DNA from 4 places in the Mesorhizobium album genome. Region 4 is predicted to be linked to each of the others. Evidence: predicted binding sites of a transcription regulator. Region 4 holds the regulator's gene; each other region holds the start of a gene.

Region 1 (3,207 bases), on a different contig from region 4:
GCCGGCCGCTTCGATCCCGAGCCGCAGCCGACATCGCTGCGCGAGATCGCCGACAACATTATCGAGCTCCTGGCGGCGAAGGCCTTCTCGAAGAACATCGGCCTCGGCTGCCATGTCGAGCCCGATGTGCCGCAGATGGTCACCGCCGATCCCGGCCGCGTGCGCCAGGTGCTGCTCAACCTCATCGGCAATGCCGTCAAGTTCACGGATGCCGGCGGCGTGCTGCTCACCGTCGCGCGCGTCCGCACCGAAAGCAGCGACCGCATCTGCTTCACCGTCGCCGACACGGGGCCAGGGCTGCGTGAAGAGGACATGGAGCGCATCTTCGAGGAGTTCGAGCAGTCGGACGGCACCTCGACCAGGGTGCATGGCGGAGCGGGTCTCGGCCTTGCCATCTCCAAGCGCCTGGTCATCGCCATGGGCGGCACGATCTCGGTTGCAAGCCGGCTCGGCGAGGGCTCCGAATTCGCCTTCGACCTCCCAGCGACCGCTGCGACCGAGCCGCCGCCGCATCGCCAGAACATCCTGTCGGACCAGCGCGCGGTGATCGTGTCGAAGAACGCGGTCGAGGCAGATGCCATCGCGCGCACCATCCGCGCCCATGGCGGCGCCGTCGAGATCACCGCAACGCCGGACCAGGCGGCTGCGTTTGCCGCCGGATGCAACGTGCTTCTCGTCGATGCCGCGCTCGAAAACAGCGACGGCCGTCTGCTCAGGCGCCTGCGCCAGAGCGGCTTTGCCGACTGCCAGGCCATCACACTGATCGCGCCCACCGATCGCGGCATGCTTGGCGAGTTCCGCGCCAGCGGCTACGCGACGTTCCTCGCTCGGCCGGTGCGCGGCGAGACGCTGCTGCGCGTGCTGTTGACCAGCCATGTGGCGGCGCCCGCCGAGCCGCAGCCGGAACCGCGCGGCGCCCCGTCCCGCCGCCGCGACCAGGGCCTGTCCGTGCTGATCGCCGAGGACAACGACATCAACGCCATGCTTGCCCGCGCCACGCTTCTCAAGGCCGGGCATCGCGTCAAGATCGTCGGCAACGGCAAGGCCGCAGTCGAAGCCGTAACCGACGCCGGCCTCAAGCACCGCTTCGACGTGGTGCTGATGGACCTGCACATGCCAGTGATGGACGGGCTGGACGCAATCGCCGCCATCCGCCGCCACGAGGAGGCGCTTGCCGTGCCGCCGATACCGATCATGGTCCTTTCGGCCGACAGCCAGGAAAAGACCCGCCACAGCGTGCTCGCCCACGGCGCCAGCGGCTTCGTCACCAAGCCTCTCGACCCCGATGCGCTCGTCCAGGCCGTCGAGGCCCAGGTCGCGGCGTAACGAATTTTTTAGGCTTGTCGAACGCCTTGGATTGCCTGGCTTTCGCGTCCATAAGATAGCCGGTTGAGGGTATTGCCCAGCCGACGAAGTATTGCCGGCCCCGCCGTATCACGGTACTGTCACAATCCTGTTGCACCTACACCGTATCCCCGTGCCAAGAGGGATGGCTCGAAGGAGAATCACTCGTGCATACAGTCATGCCTGAATGCGATACTCGGTCGAACGCCAGCGCCCTGCTCGCTACGCGTGCTGTCGACGCTGTCGCAAACGGCGCAACGCTGGGCCGTATCGGTAACCTTGAAGTGCGGCTCGCCCGCAACGAGGCCGAGATCGCTGCCGCCCAGGAAGTGCGCTACCGGGTATTCTATGACGAGCTTGGCGCGAGGAAGGATCTGTTCCAGGCGCAGGACCGCCGCGATGCCGACCGTTTCGACCCGCTCTGCGATCATCTCCTGGTTTTCGACACCTCGCTTCCCGGTCCCGAACACCGCCGCATCGTCGGCACCTACCGTCTGCTGCGGCAGGAGATCGCCACGGCCGCCGGCGGCTTCTATTCCGAGGGCGAATTCGAGCTGACCAAGCTGGTCGCGCGCCATCCGGGCCAGCGCTTCCTCGAGCTCGGCCGCTCCTGCGTGCTTCCTGAATACCGCTCCAAGCGCACCATCGAGGCGCTCTGGCAAGGCATCTGGGCCTACATCAACCATTACGGCATCGGCGTGATGACCGGCTGCGCGTCCTTCCACGGCACCGTGCCGGCCGCGCATGCCGAGGCGCTCACCTATCTCGCCCATCATTGCCGCACCGACCAGGCCTGGGATGTCCGGGCGGTGGCCGGCCGCTATTGCTCGATGGACCTGATGCCGATCGAGGCGGTCAACGCCAAGGCGGCGATCGCCGCCATGCCGCCGCTGGTCAAAGGCTACCTGCGCGTCGGCGCCCGCATCGGCGACGGCTGCGTCATCGACCACGAATTCTCGACGGTCGACGTTTTCGTCGTCATGCCCGTCAAGGAAATCGGCGCCCGCTACGTCAACTATTATGGCGGTGAAGGCCAGCGCTTCGCGGCATGAGCCTAGCGAATAGCGAATAGCGAATAGCGAATAGCGAATAGCGAATAGCGAATAGCGAATAGCGAATAGCGAACGAAATAGATGTCGGCGAGTGATTACAACAGCCCTATTCGCTACTCCCTATTCGCTATTCGCTCCTTCACGGAATATCCTCCGGCCTTCGGCCGGGCCGGCTCTTATAGGCCGGAAACGACCAGCCGAATTTGAGTGCGCCGCCGCGCACCAGGAAGGCGGCGGCGAAGCCGAGCAGGCTCGAGGCAAGCGCCGGCAGGCCGGCAAGGTCGCCAAGCGTGAAGAGCGCAGCACCGGCAAGCGCCGCCGTGACATAGATTTCGGGTCTCAGCAGTACGGAAGGCTCGCCGGCGAGCAGGTCACGCAATATGCCGCCGAAGGTGGCGGTGAGCACCCCGGTGATGACGGAGACGACGGGCGAGCCGGTGATCGCCAGGCCCTTTGCGGCCCCCATCACCGCAAAAGCGGCAAGCCCGATGGCATCGAGCCAGAGCAGCAGCTTGTAGCGGGATTCGACGCGATGGGCGCTGAAGAAGACGAGCACCGCCACAACGGCGCAGATCAGCACATAGCCGCTGTGGGCGACCCAGAATACCGGCAGGTTGAGGATCACGTCGCGCAAGGTTCCGCCGCCGATGCCGGTGACGCTCGCCAGGAACAGGAAGCCGATGATGTCGAGCTCCTTGCGTGACGCCGCGAGCGCGCCCGTCGCCGCAAAGACGGCGACGCCGGCATAATCGAGCAGCTCGATGGGATTCATGAGGGTAAGGGAGTAGGGCAGTAAGGGAGTAGGTGAGTA
Region 2 (3,207 bases), on a different contig from region 4:
GTCGACGGCGCCCTTGGCGACTTCCTTGTGGAAAGTGCCGGAGGTGTAGCCGTTCTTGAAGTCGCCGATGCCGGAGGAATCGTCCACCGCCACGTCAACCTTGCCGTCGCGGACGGCAAGGACGTTGTTCTCGTGGCCGCCGTTGAACTGGGTCGAGGCGAAGTAGGTCTCGTTGGAAGCGCCGGTGTCCTTCGGAATCTGGGTCAGCGGGATCAGATAGCCCGAGGTCGAATCCGGGTCGGCATAGCCGAGCTTCTTGCCCTTGGCCGACTTGATGTCGGTGATGCCGGAAGTCTTCAGCGCCAGGCCGATCGAATAGTAGCCGGTCGAGCCGTCGGTCTGCTTGGTGGTGAGGATCGGAGTGACGGCCTTCGGGTCCTTCAGATAGACGCTGGCGTAGCCGGACGCGCCGAGCTCGGCGAAGTCGAGCGTGCCGCCGAGCAGGCCCTGGATGACGCCGTCATAGTCGGCGGCCGGAAACAGCGACACCTTCTCGAAGCCGAATTCGGCCTTGAGGTGGTCGGCGAGGCACTGGTAGTTGCGCAGGCGGTCGGTCTCGTTCTCGCCGCCGAGGATGCCGACGCGGAACTCCTTGATGTCGGCAGCGTGGGCGGCACTTGCCGCCATGGCCAGCATCGATACGGCGCAAAAAACCATTTTCCTGAACATTGATCTCTCTCCTGTTGCTCCGGCTTCGCGCCGGTGGCGTTCGAATTTTTGAGTTCAGCCTTTGACGCGGGCGGGCGATCCGGGTTGCTCTTTTGCTGAAATTCACGATTTGCCCGGACCAGCTTCAGCCCGGGCGGCGGACTCAGTAGCCAGGGAAGGCCGGTTCGAGCGGTCCGGCGGATGCGGTGATCTTCGGCTTGACGGTGACGCTGGTCGACGTGATGGCCTCGGAGATCTCGACGCCGTTGGCATCCGCGCCATAGACCGTGCGCACGGCCTCGCGGTCGAGGTCCTCCGGCGCGCCGTCGAAGACGACCTTGCCGGCGGCCATGCCGATGATGCGGTTGCAATAGGCGCGGGCGGTGTCCAGCGTATGCAGGTTGGTGACCACGGTGATGCCTTCGCGCAGATTGATGTCGCGCAGTGAGTCCATCACCACCTTGGCGTTGAGCGGGTCGAGCGATGCGATCGGTTCATCGGCCAGAAGCACCTTCGGCTGCTGCATCATGGCGCGCGCGATCGCCACACGCTGCTGCTGGCCGCCGGAAAGTGTGCCGGCCGGCTGCAGCGCGGTGCGGGCGATGTCGAGGCGCTCGAGCGCGGCCACCGCCTCGGCGCACTCGGTGCGCGAAAACATGCCAAGCAGGTTGGAGAGCGTTGAGCGGTGGTTCAGACGGCCGAGCAGCACGTTGGTCAGGACGTCAAGGCGCGGCACCAGGTTGAACTGCTGGAAGATCATGGCGCAGTCGCGCTGCCAGCGGCGCAGCGGCGACCCCTGCAGGCGCGACACCTCCGCGCCGTCAAAAAAAATCGATCCCTGGCTGGGATCGATCAGACGATTGATCATGCGCAGCAACGTCGACTTGCCGGCGCCGGAGCGGCCGATGATGCCGACCATCTGGCCTTGCGGGATCGAGATGTTGATGTCGCTGACGGCGGTGTTCTTGCCAAATCGTCGGGTTACGCCGCGGATTTCCAGCGTGGCCGATGATGCTGACATGGCAAGACTCCAGTCCGTCGCGGTTTTGAAGGTCCGTTAACCTTCGCTAGCGCAGCCCCATGAAGCTGGGGTGTCGGATTGATGTCAGTTTTGTTACGTCCCACAGGCCATCCTTGTTTATGCATATCGTTGTCCCAAAACCGCTGCGCACTTTTGGGCGACATGCATAGCGTCAGCCAAAGACAAGCAATTCCTCGAAATGCTTCATGTCCTTGAAGCTGCAGAAGGCCGGCGGGCGCAATTCGATCACCGGAGCCTCACGCTCGAGGAACGACAGGCAGTTGTCGAGCAGGTCCTGCCAGGCGGCCACACGGTCATCGGCGAGCCGGCGGATCTGATAGGCGAAAGTGATGTGGAAGACATATGCGTCGTGATCGGGATGGCGGTAGCCGAACGGCACGGAGAGCGCGTCGCGCCATGTGCGCAGGATATGCTCGTCCTCCGGGGACGCACCGGCAACGGTGAGGCCGTTCGGCGTGACGCCGATGGCCTTGATGCGAAACGGAGGGCAAGGTTCAAAGTCTTGCAGCCGCCGCAGATAGAGGCGGGTCATGTCGTCGATGCCGGTATCGAGTGGCACATCGGCTGGCCAATAGGGAAGGCGGCGCCGGTATTCGATGATGCCCTGGAACACGGTCATATGCAGGCTGGAGATCGGCGTGAAGGCAAGGCGATCGGCGTCGGGCATGGCGCGCATGCGCTCGCGCACCTCGATGACTGCGGCTTCTGATGGCGAGCCCTGAACGAGGTGGCTGACGACCGTGTTGCCCGGCTCGAGAAGAAAATTGCCCGATCTGTCGTAGCGTGTGCCGAGGTGCACCGGCGGCATCGGATTGGTGCCTTCGAAGAAGAAGGCGAGCGAGGGTCTTACCTTGTCGAGCATGGCGATCTCCGTGGGGGGAAATCGCCTCCTGTCCGAGTCGTGTGTCAAGGATGTGAATGGTGAATGGTGAATGGTGAATGGTGAATGGTGAATGGTGAAGAAGGCTTCCCTAGCCCAGACCTTGTTGCCGGCCATTCACTATTGACCATTCACCATTCACCGCGCTCAGCCACCATACTTCTCCAGAAACGCTTCCGCCGACAGCTCCCTGAAATCGTCGAGCGCGGCGCGCAGCCGAGCATGGTCCCAATCCCACCAGGCAAGCGCCTGGTAGCGCTCGGCGGTGCGGCGGGCGAAGCGCACGCGGATCGGTTTTGCCGGCACGCCGGCGACGATCGTGTAGGGCGCGACGTCCTTCGACACCACGGCCCCGGCGCCGACCGCCGCGCCGTCGCCGACGGTCACGCCGGGCAGGATGGTCGAGCCGTGGCCGAGCCAGGTGTCGTGGCCGATGGTGACGCGCTTGGCGCGACGCTGAGCGAAGAACTCGCTCTCATGTTCGGCGTCGTCCCAATAGTCGGAAGCGCGGTAGGTGAAGTGGTGCAGCGTCGGCCGCCAAGTCGGGTGGTTGGTGGCGTTGATGCGCACGCTTGCCGCGATGTTGGAGAACTTGCCGATGGTCGCGCACCAAACGGCGCAGTCCTGCATCATGTAG
Region 3 (3,207 bases), on a different contig from region 4:
TGCGCCGCCGTGTAGTGGACGTCGGCGGTGAGCCACACCGTGTTGGTAATGCCGGCATTCTTGATGTAGCGGAGCAGGTCGGCGAATTCGAGCTCGCGGCCCTTCGGCGCGCCATTGTCGTGATTGCTGACCGCTTCGAAGCCAACCTTCTTTGCCGCATCGTCCCAGACGACAAGGCTGAGCGGCATGTCGGCGGCGATGATCTTCCAGGTCGCCTTCGAATTCGCCAGCTCCCGCTTCAGCCACTTGGTCTGCTGTTCGCCGAGCATGCGCGACTTCGGCGTCAGCGTCTCCTCCTTGTCGGGCCCGTTCGGGCCGCGATAGGAGCGCATGTCGAGGAAGAACACGTCGAGCAGCGGACCGTAAGCGATCTTGCGATAGACGCGGCCCGGCTCCGACGGCTCGTAGCGGATGGTCGTCATCTCATGGAAGGCGCGCGCCGCGCGGGCCGCCAACACATGGATGGATTTTTCCTTGTAGCGATCGTCCTTGCTGAGATCCTTCGAATCCGACCAGTTGTTCAGCACCTCGTGGTCGTCCCACTGGTAGAAGGTCGGGCAGATGGCGGAGAGGCCCAGCACGTGCTTGTCCATCATGTTGTATTTCCACTGGTCGCGATACTCGTCCAGCGTCTCGGCGACCTTGCGCTTGCCGTCGATCATGACGACGTTCTTCCACTTGCCGCCGCCGGGCAGGTCGACCTCGTCCTTCATGGCGCCGTCGGCATAGATCGTGTCGCCGGAATGCAGGAAGAAGTCCGGCGTGTGCTTGGCGATGGTCGAGTAGGTTTTCATGCCGGTCTCGTCGATGCCCCAGCCCTGACCGGCGGTGTCGCCCGACCAGGCGAAGCGCACGTCGCGCTTCGAGGCCGGCGCGGTGCGGAAGCGGCCGACAATCGGCTCGGAGACGGCGTTGATGTCGGAAAGGTCGGCGGCGACCATGCGATAGAAGATGTCCTGGTCCGAAGCGAGATCGGTGAGCAGCCGCTTGACCGTGTAGTCACTGGCGGGCGACGTATCGAGCGCAGCCAGCCGCGTCGCCTCGGCGAAGCTTTCCGTCGTCGACACTTCGTACATGACGCGCGCCGGGCGGTCGGTGCGGGTCCAGACCATGCCAGAGGTCGCGTCGACATCGCCGGACTGGACGCCATGGGTGAAGGCCGGGCGCTGATTGGCGCGGGAATAGTAAGGCAGCGCGAGCCCGGAGGCGGCGACAAGGCCAAAGGCGCTGGCCGAGGTGACGAAAGCGCGGCGGGTCAACGAGATCTTGTTCATGGCTGTCTCCGGATGGCATTGAACGGGACCGCCAAGCTCGGGCCTCATTGTTTCAGGCGCATTTCGGAACCATGAAGTTTTGATAACAATGAACAGGCCGCTCTTCCCTTCTCCCCTTGTGGGAGAAGGAAGGGGCGCTACACCAGCCCTCGCTTCACCATCATCGCATCCGGCGACGGCATCTTCCCACGGAAGGCGGTGTAGAGCTCTTCGGGGTCCTTCGAGCCGCCGGCGGCGTAGATGTTCTTCTTCAACCGCTCGGCGAGTTCCGGATTGAACGGATCGCCGGTCTCTTCGAAGGCCGAGAAGGCGTCGGCGTCGAGCACCTCCGACCACATGTAGGAATAGTAGCCGGCCGAATAGCCGTCGCCTGAAAAGACATGGCCGAAATGCGGGGTGCGGTGGCGCATCGCGATGGTTTCGGGCATGTGCAGCTTTTCAAGCGTTTCGGTTTCGAAACGAAGCGGCTCTTGCGGCGCATCCGGCCGCGCGTGGTAGGCCATGTCGATCAGCGCCGAGGCGGTGAACTCGACGGTGGCGAAGCCGGCGCCGAAGGTGCGGGCGGCGAGCATCTTGTCGAGCAGGTCCTTTGGCATCGGCTTGCCGGTCTTGACGTGCAGCGCATGCTTTTGCAGCACCGCCGGCACCGTCAGCCAATGCTCGTAAAGTTGCGAGGGCAATTCGACGAAGTCGCGGCTAACCGAGGTGCCGGAGACCGAGGGCCAGGTGACGTCGGTCAGCATGCCGTGCAGCGCATGGCCGAATTCGTGGAACAAAGTCTTCGCCTCGTCGACCGACAGCAGCGCCGCCTCGCCGGCCGGCGGCTTGGCGAAATTCATGATGTTGTAAATGACAGGCTTCGCGCCGTGGCCGAGCTTGTAGCCCGACTTCAGCGCGCTCATCCAGGCGCCCGAGCGCTTCGACGGCCGCGCGAAATAGTCGGCCAGGAACAGGCCGCGCTCGCTGCCGTCGGCATTCTTGACCACGAAGGCGCGCGCGTCGGGATGCCAGGCGGCGATGCCGTTCTTCTCCTCGAAGCTGATGCCGAACAGCTTCGTGGCGACATCGAAGCAGGCCTCGATGATGCGCTCGAGCTGCAGATAAGGCTTCAGCTCCGCCTCGTCGAAGGCGAATTTCTCGGCGCGCAGCTTTTCCTGGTAGAAGCGCCAGTCCCAGGCGGCGAATTTCTCGTTGCTGCCGGCTTCGGTCGCCAGCCGCTCCAATTCCTTCCGGTCGGCGGCCGCCTTTTCCAGCGCCTTCTCCCAGACCGGGTCGAGCAGGTCATGCACCGCCTTCGGCGTCTTCGCCATCGTGTCGTCGAGCTTCAGCGCGGCGTAGGATTCATACCCAAGCAGCTTCGCCTTCTCGGCGCGCAGTTTCAGCATGTCGCGTACCACATCCGAGTTGTCGGTCGCGCCGCCATTCTGGCCGCGCATGGTAAAGGCGCGGAAGGCGACCTCGCGCAGGTCGCGGCGCTCGGAAAATGTCGAGAACGGCTCGTAGATCGAGCGCGATAGCGTCACCGCGTAGCAGCCCTTCTGGCCGCGCATCTCGGCGGCCTCGGCCATCGCGCTCTTCAAAAAATCCGGCAGGCCGGCGAGGTCGGCCTCGTCGAGGAACAGCGCCCAGTCGCGCTCATCGGCCAACACGTTCTGGCCGAATCTGGTGCCGAGCGAGGAGAGCTCCTCGTTGATGGCCGCGAGCCGCTTCTTGCCTTCGGCGTCCAGTTTCGCGCCCGAGCGGACAAAGCCTTTCCAGGTCTTTTCTAGCACGCGCAGCGTTTCCGGGTCGAGCTTCAGGCTCTCGCGGCGCTGGTAGAGGTCGTCGATGCGGGCGAACAGTTTCTCGTTCATCGAGATCGCCGAGAAATGCCGCGACATTTTCGGCGAAATATCGCGCTCCAGCGCCTGGATGGTGTCGTTGGTGTGGGCGC
Region 4 (3,207 bases):
AGGCCAAGATCGAAGTCAAGAACCTCAACTTCTACTATGGCCAGTCGAAGGCGCTGAAGGACATCAACCTGTCATTGCCCGAACGCAGCGTCACTGCCTTCATCGGGCCGTCGGGCTGCGGGAAGTCGACACTGCTGCGCGTGCTGAACCGCATCTACGAGCTCTATCCGAAGCAAAGCGCAGAGGGCCAGGTGCTGCTTGACGGCAAGAACATCCTCGACCGGTCGCAGGACCTCAACCTGCTCAGGAGCAAGATCGGCATGGTGTTCCAGAAGCCGACGCCGTTCCCGATGTCGATCTACGAGAACATCGCCTTCGGCGTCAGGCTGTATGAGAAGATCAGCAAGGCGGAGATGGACAACCGCGTCGAGTCGGCGCTGAAGCGCGCCGCGCTCTGGAACGAGGTCAAGGACAAGCTCAACGCCAGCGGCCAGAGCCTCTCCGGCGGCCAGCAGCAGCGGCTTTGCATCGCCCGCACCGTGGCGGTGAAGCCGGAAGTCATTCTGCTCGACGAGCCGGCTTCGGCGCTCGATCCGCTGTCGACCGCCAAGATCGAGGAGCTGATCGATGAGCTGCAGGCCGACTACACGATCGTGATCGTCACCCACAACATGCAGCAGGCGGCGCGCGTGTCGCGGCAGACGGCGTTCATGTATCTCGGCGAGCTGGTCGAGTTCGACCGCACCGAGAAGATCTTCACCTCGCCTCGCGAGAAGCGCACGCAGGACTATATCACCGGCCGCTTCGGCTGAGTTCATACGAGGACATTCATCATGGCCGAACATACCGTCGCTTCCTTCGACGAGGATTTGAGGCAGATCAGCCGGCTCATCCGCGACATGGGCGATCTTGCCGGCTCCATGGTCGGCGCGTCGACCAAGGCTCTGCTCAATTCCGACAACGCGCTGGCGCAGCGCGTGGTCTCCGACGATGCCATCATGGACGCCAGGCAGCGCGAGCTCGACGACCGCGCCATCACGCTGATCGCCAAGCGCCAGCCGATGGCCGACGACCTGCGCAACGTGGTCGGCGCGATCCGCATGGCCGGCGACCTCGAACGCATCGGCGATCTCGCCAAAAACATTGCCAAGCGCGTCGGCTCCGTCGGCGTCAGCACCGCGCCGCGCGACCTTTCGCACTCCATCGATTCGATGGCGCAGCTGGTGCTGATCCAGGTCCAGGGCGTGATCGAGGAGTACACGGCGGGCGACGCCACGGCGCTCGCCAAGCTCAGGAACGACGACGAGCGCGTCGACGTGAAATACACCTCCGTCTTCCGCGAGCTCCTGACCTACATGATGGAGGATCCGCGCAACATCACGGCTTGCACGCATCTCCTGTTCTGCGCCAAGAATCTGGAACGCATCGGCGATCATGTCACCAATATCGCCGAGAACGCCTATTACGTGCTGACCGGCACCCAATTGCCCGCGAATCGTCCGAAGCAGGACGAGACGGCGATGCCGGCGCCGGCGGCCTGACAACGAAGGTGACTGCCAAATGATCGCGCCACGCATCATGGTGGTGGAGGACGAGGAGCCGCTGGGGGTGCTGCTCCGCTACAACCTCGAATCCGAGGGCTATCAGGTCGAGGTGGTGACCCGTGGCGACGAAGCCGAGATCCGCCTGCAGGAGAACGTGCCCGACCTGTTGGTGCTCGACTGGATGGTGCCGGCGGTTTCCGGCATCGAGCTTTGCCGTCGCCTCAGGATGCGGCCCGAGACCGAGCGGCTGCCGATCATCATGCTGACGGCGCGCGGCGAGGAAAGCGACCGGGTGCGCGGCCTCTCGACGGGTGCCGACGACTATCTGGTCAAGCCGTTCTCGACGCCGGAATTCATGGCCAGGGTCAAGGCGCTGCTGCGCCGCGCCAAGCCGGAGGTGCTGTCCAGCGTGCTCAAGGTCGGCGACATCGTGCTCGACCGTGAATCGCACCGCGTCTACCGCAAGAAGAGCGAGATCAGGCTCGGCCCGACCGAGTTCCGGCTGCTCGAATTCATGATGCGGCATCCCGGCCGGGTGTTCTCACGCAGCCAGCTGCTCGACAATGTCTGGGGCGAGACGATCTATATCGACGAACGCACGGTGGACGTGCATGTCGGGCGTCTGCGCAAGGCGGTCAACAACGGCCGCATGCCCGATGTCATCCGCACCATTCGCGGGGCGGGCTACGCGATCAGGGAAGACTGATCAGGCGACGTTCTTCCCGGTTGCACCGGTCCTCGCATGGACGCCCGGCGCGAAGATCTCCTGGTCGACGAAGGTGAGCGCGCGCATGGCGCAGCCTTCGCGGATGAGCGGCAATTCGTTCGGCTCGGTGTCGAAGGAGATCGACTTCGAATGCTGGCCGCCTGCGGTCTGGGCGATGGCCTCGCGCAGCGCCGGCTCTATCAGGTCGAACGCCGCGGCGCTGACGCCGACCATGGCGACCGGTGCCGGGTCGATCAGCGCGAACAGGTTGCCAAGGCCGAAGCCGAGCGCCTCGCCGGCCTTGCGGTAGGCTTCGCGCTCCGGTCCGGCGCTCTCGCGCGCCTTGGCGGCAAGAGCCCGCATGTCGGCATCGCTGACGTCGACCGGCTCGGAGTTCTCGCTCATCCCTTTGGCATTGCGCCAGATGGCGTAGTTGCCGGCATAGGCCTCGACGCAGCCGCGGCGTCCGCAGCGGCAGAGCGCGCCGCCCGGACGGTGGATCATGTGCCCGAACTCGCCTCCGGAAGAATGCGTGCCGGTGAAGAGCTCGCCCTTCAGCACCAGACCCATACCGATGCCGTGCGAGAGCAGGATGGCGATGAAATTGTCGCGATAGCGGTCGGGATCGCGCCATTGCAGCGCCACCGCCATCATGTTGCAGTCGTTCTCCATGGTGGCCGGAATACCGAATTCCTTTTCCAGAATGTCGGCGAAGGGAATATCGGTCAGCGGCGTGATCGGCGACCACAGCATGGCGCGGGCATGAGAATCGGTGATGCCCTGGATGCCCATGGCGATGCGGGCGACGCTGCCGACATCGAGGTCGGGGTCCTCCAGCCGGCGCCGGACGATTGCTGTGCATTCGCCAATCAGCTCGTCGCGCGGCATGGTCAGCGTATCGAGGCGCCGCTGTTCCTCGGCGATAACCTGGCCGGCATAGTCGATGACGGCGACGGAGAGGAAATTGAGCGACAGCACCACCGTCACCACCGCCGCCGCCTCGGGATTGAGGGCGAG

The links. Region 4 encodes PhoB, which activates phosphate uptake and scavenging genes when phosphate is short. Its sites were predicted from a motif close to TGTCATNNANCTGTCAT; they were not measured.
Region 1: a site for PhoB is predicted at 1,444-1,460, ahead of olsB (l-ornithine N(alpha)-acyltransferase). Genes of this name have one in related genera too.
Region 2: a site for PhoB is predicted at 1,751-1,767, ahead of phnC (phosphonate ABC transporter ATP-binding protein). Genes of this name have one in related genera too.
Region 3: a site for PhoB is predicted at 1,346-1,362, ahead of RFN28_RS07400 (alkaline phosphatase D family protein). Genes of this name have one in related genera too.

The regions. Positions count from the first base shown of each region.
Region 1 is NZ_JAVIIW010000002.1:158,964-162,170, reverse strand. It holds gene RFN28_RS02495 (hybrid sensor histidine kinase/response regulator) at 1-1,326, shown strand, start outside; gene olsB (l-ornithine N(alpha)-acyltransferase) at 1,524-2,396, shown strand; gene RFN28_RS02485 (trimeric intracellular cation channel family protein) at 2,536-3,168, opposite strand.
Region 2 is NZ_JAVIIW010000002.1:54,149-57,355, forward strand. It holds gene phnD (phosphonate ABC transporter substrate-binding protein) at 1-669, opposite strand, end outside; gene phnC (phosphonate ABC transporter ATP-binding protein) at 812-1,669, opposite strand; gene RFN28_RS02050 (DUF1868 domain-containing protein) at 1,842-2,552, opposite strand; gene RFN28_RS02055 (DapH/DapD/GlmU-related protein) at 2,718-3,207, opposite strand, start outside.
Region 3 is NZ_JAVIIW010000006.1:113,496-116,702, reverse strand. It holds gene RFN28_RS07400 (alkaline phosphatase D family protein) at 1-1,274, opposite strand, end outside; gene RFN28_RS07395 (M3 family metallopeptidase) at 1,412-3,207, opposite strand, start outside.
Region 4 is NZ_JAVIIW010000012.1:135,134-138,340, forward strand. It holds gene pstB (phosphate ABC transporter ATP-binding protein PstB) at 1-752, shown strand, start outside; gene phoU (phosphate signaling complex protein PhoU) at 774-1,481, shown strand; gene phoB (phosphate regulon transcriptional regulator PhoB) at 1,501-2,190, shown strand; gene RFN28_RS12905 (ROK family transcriptional regulator) at 2,191-3,207, opposite strand, start outside.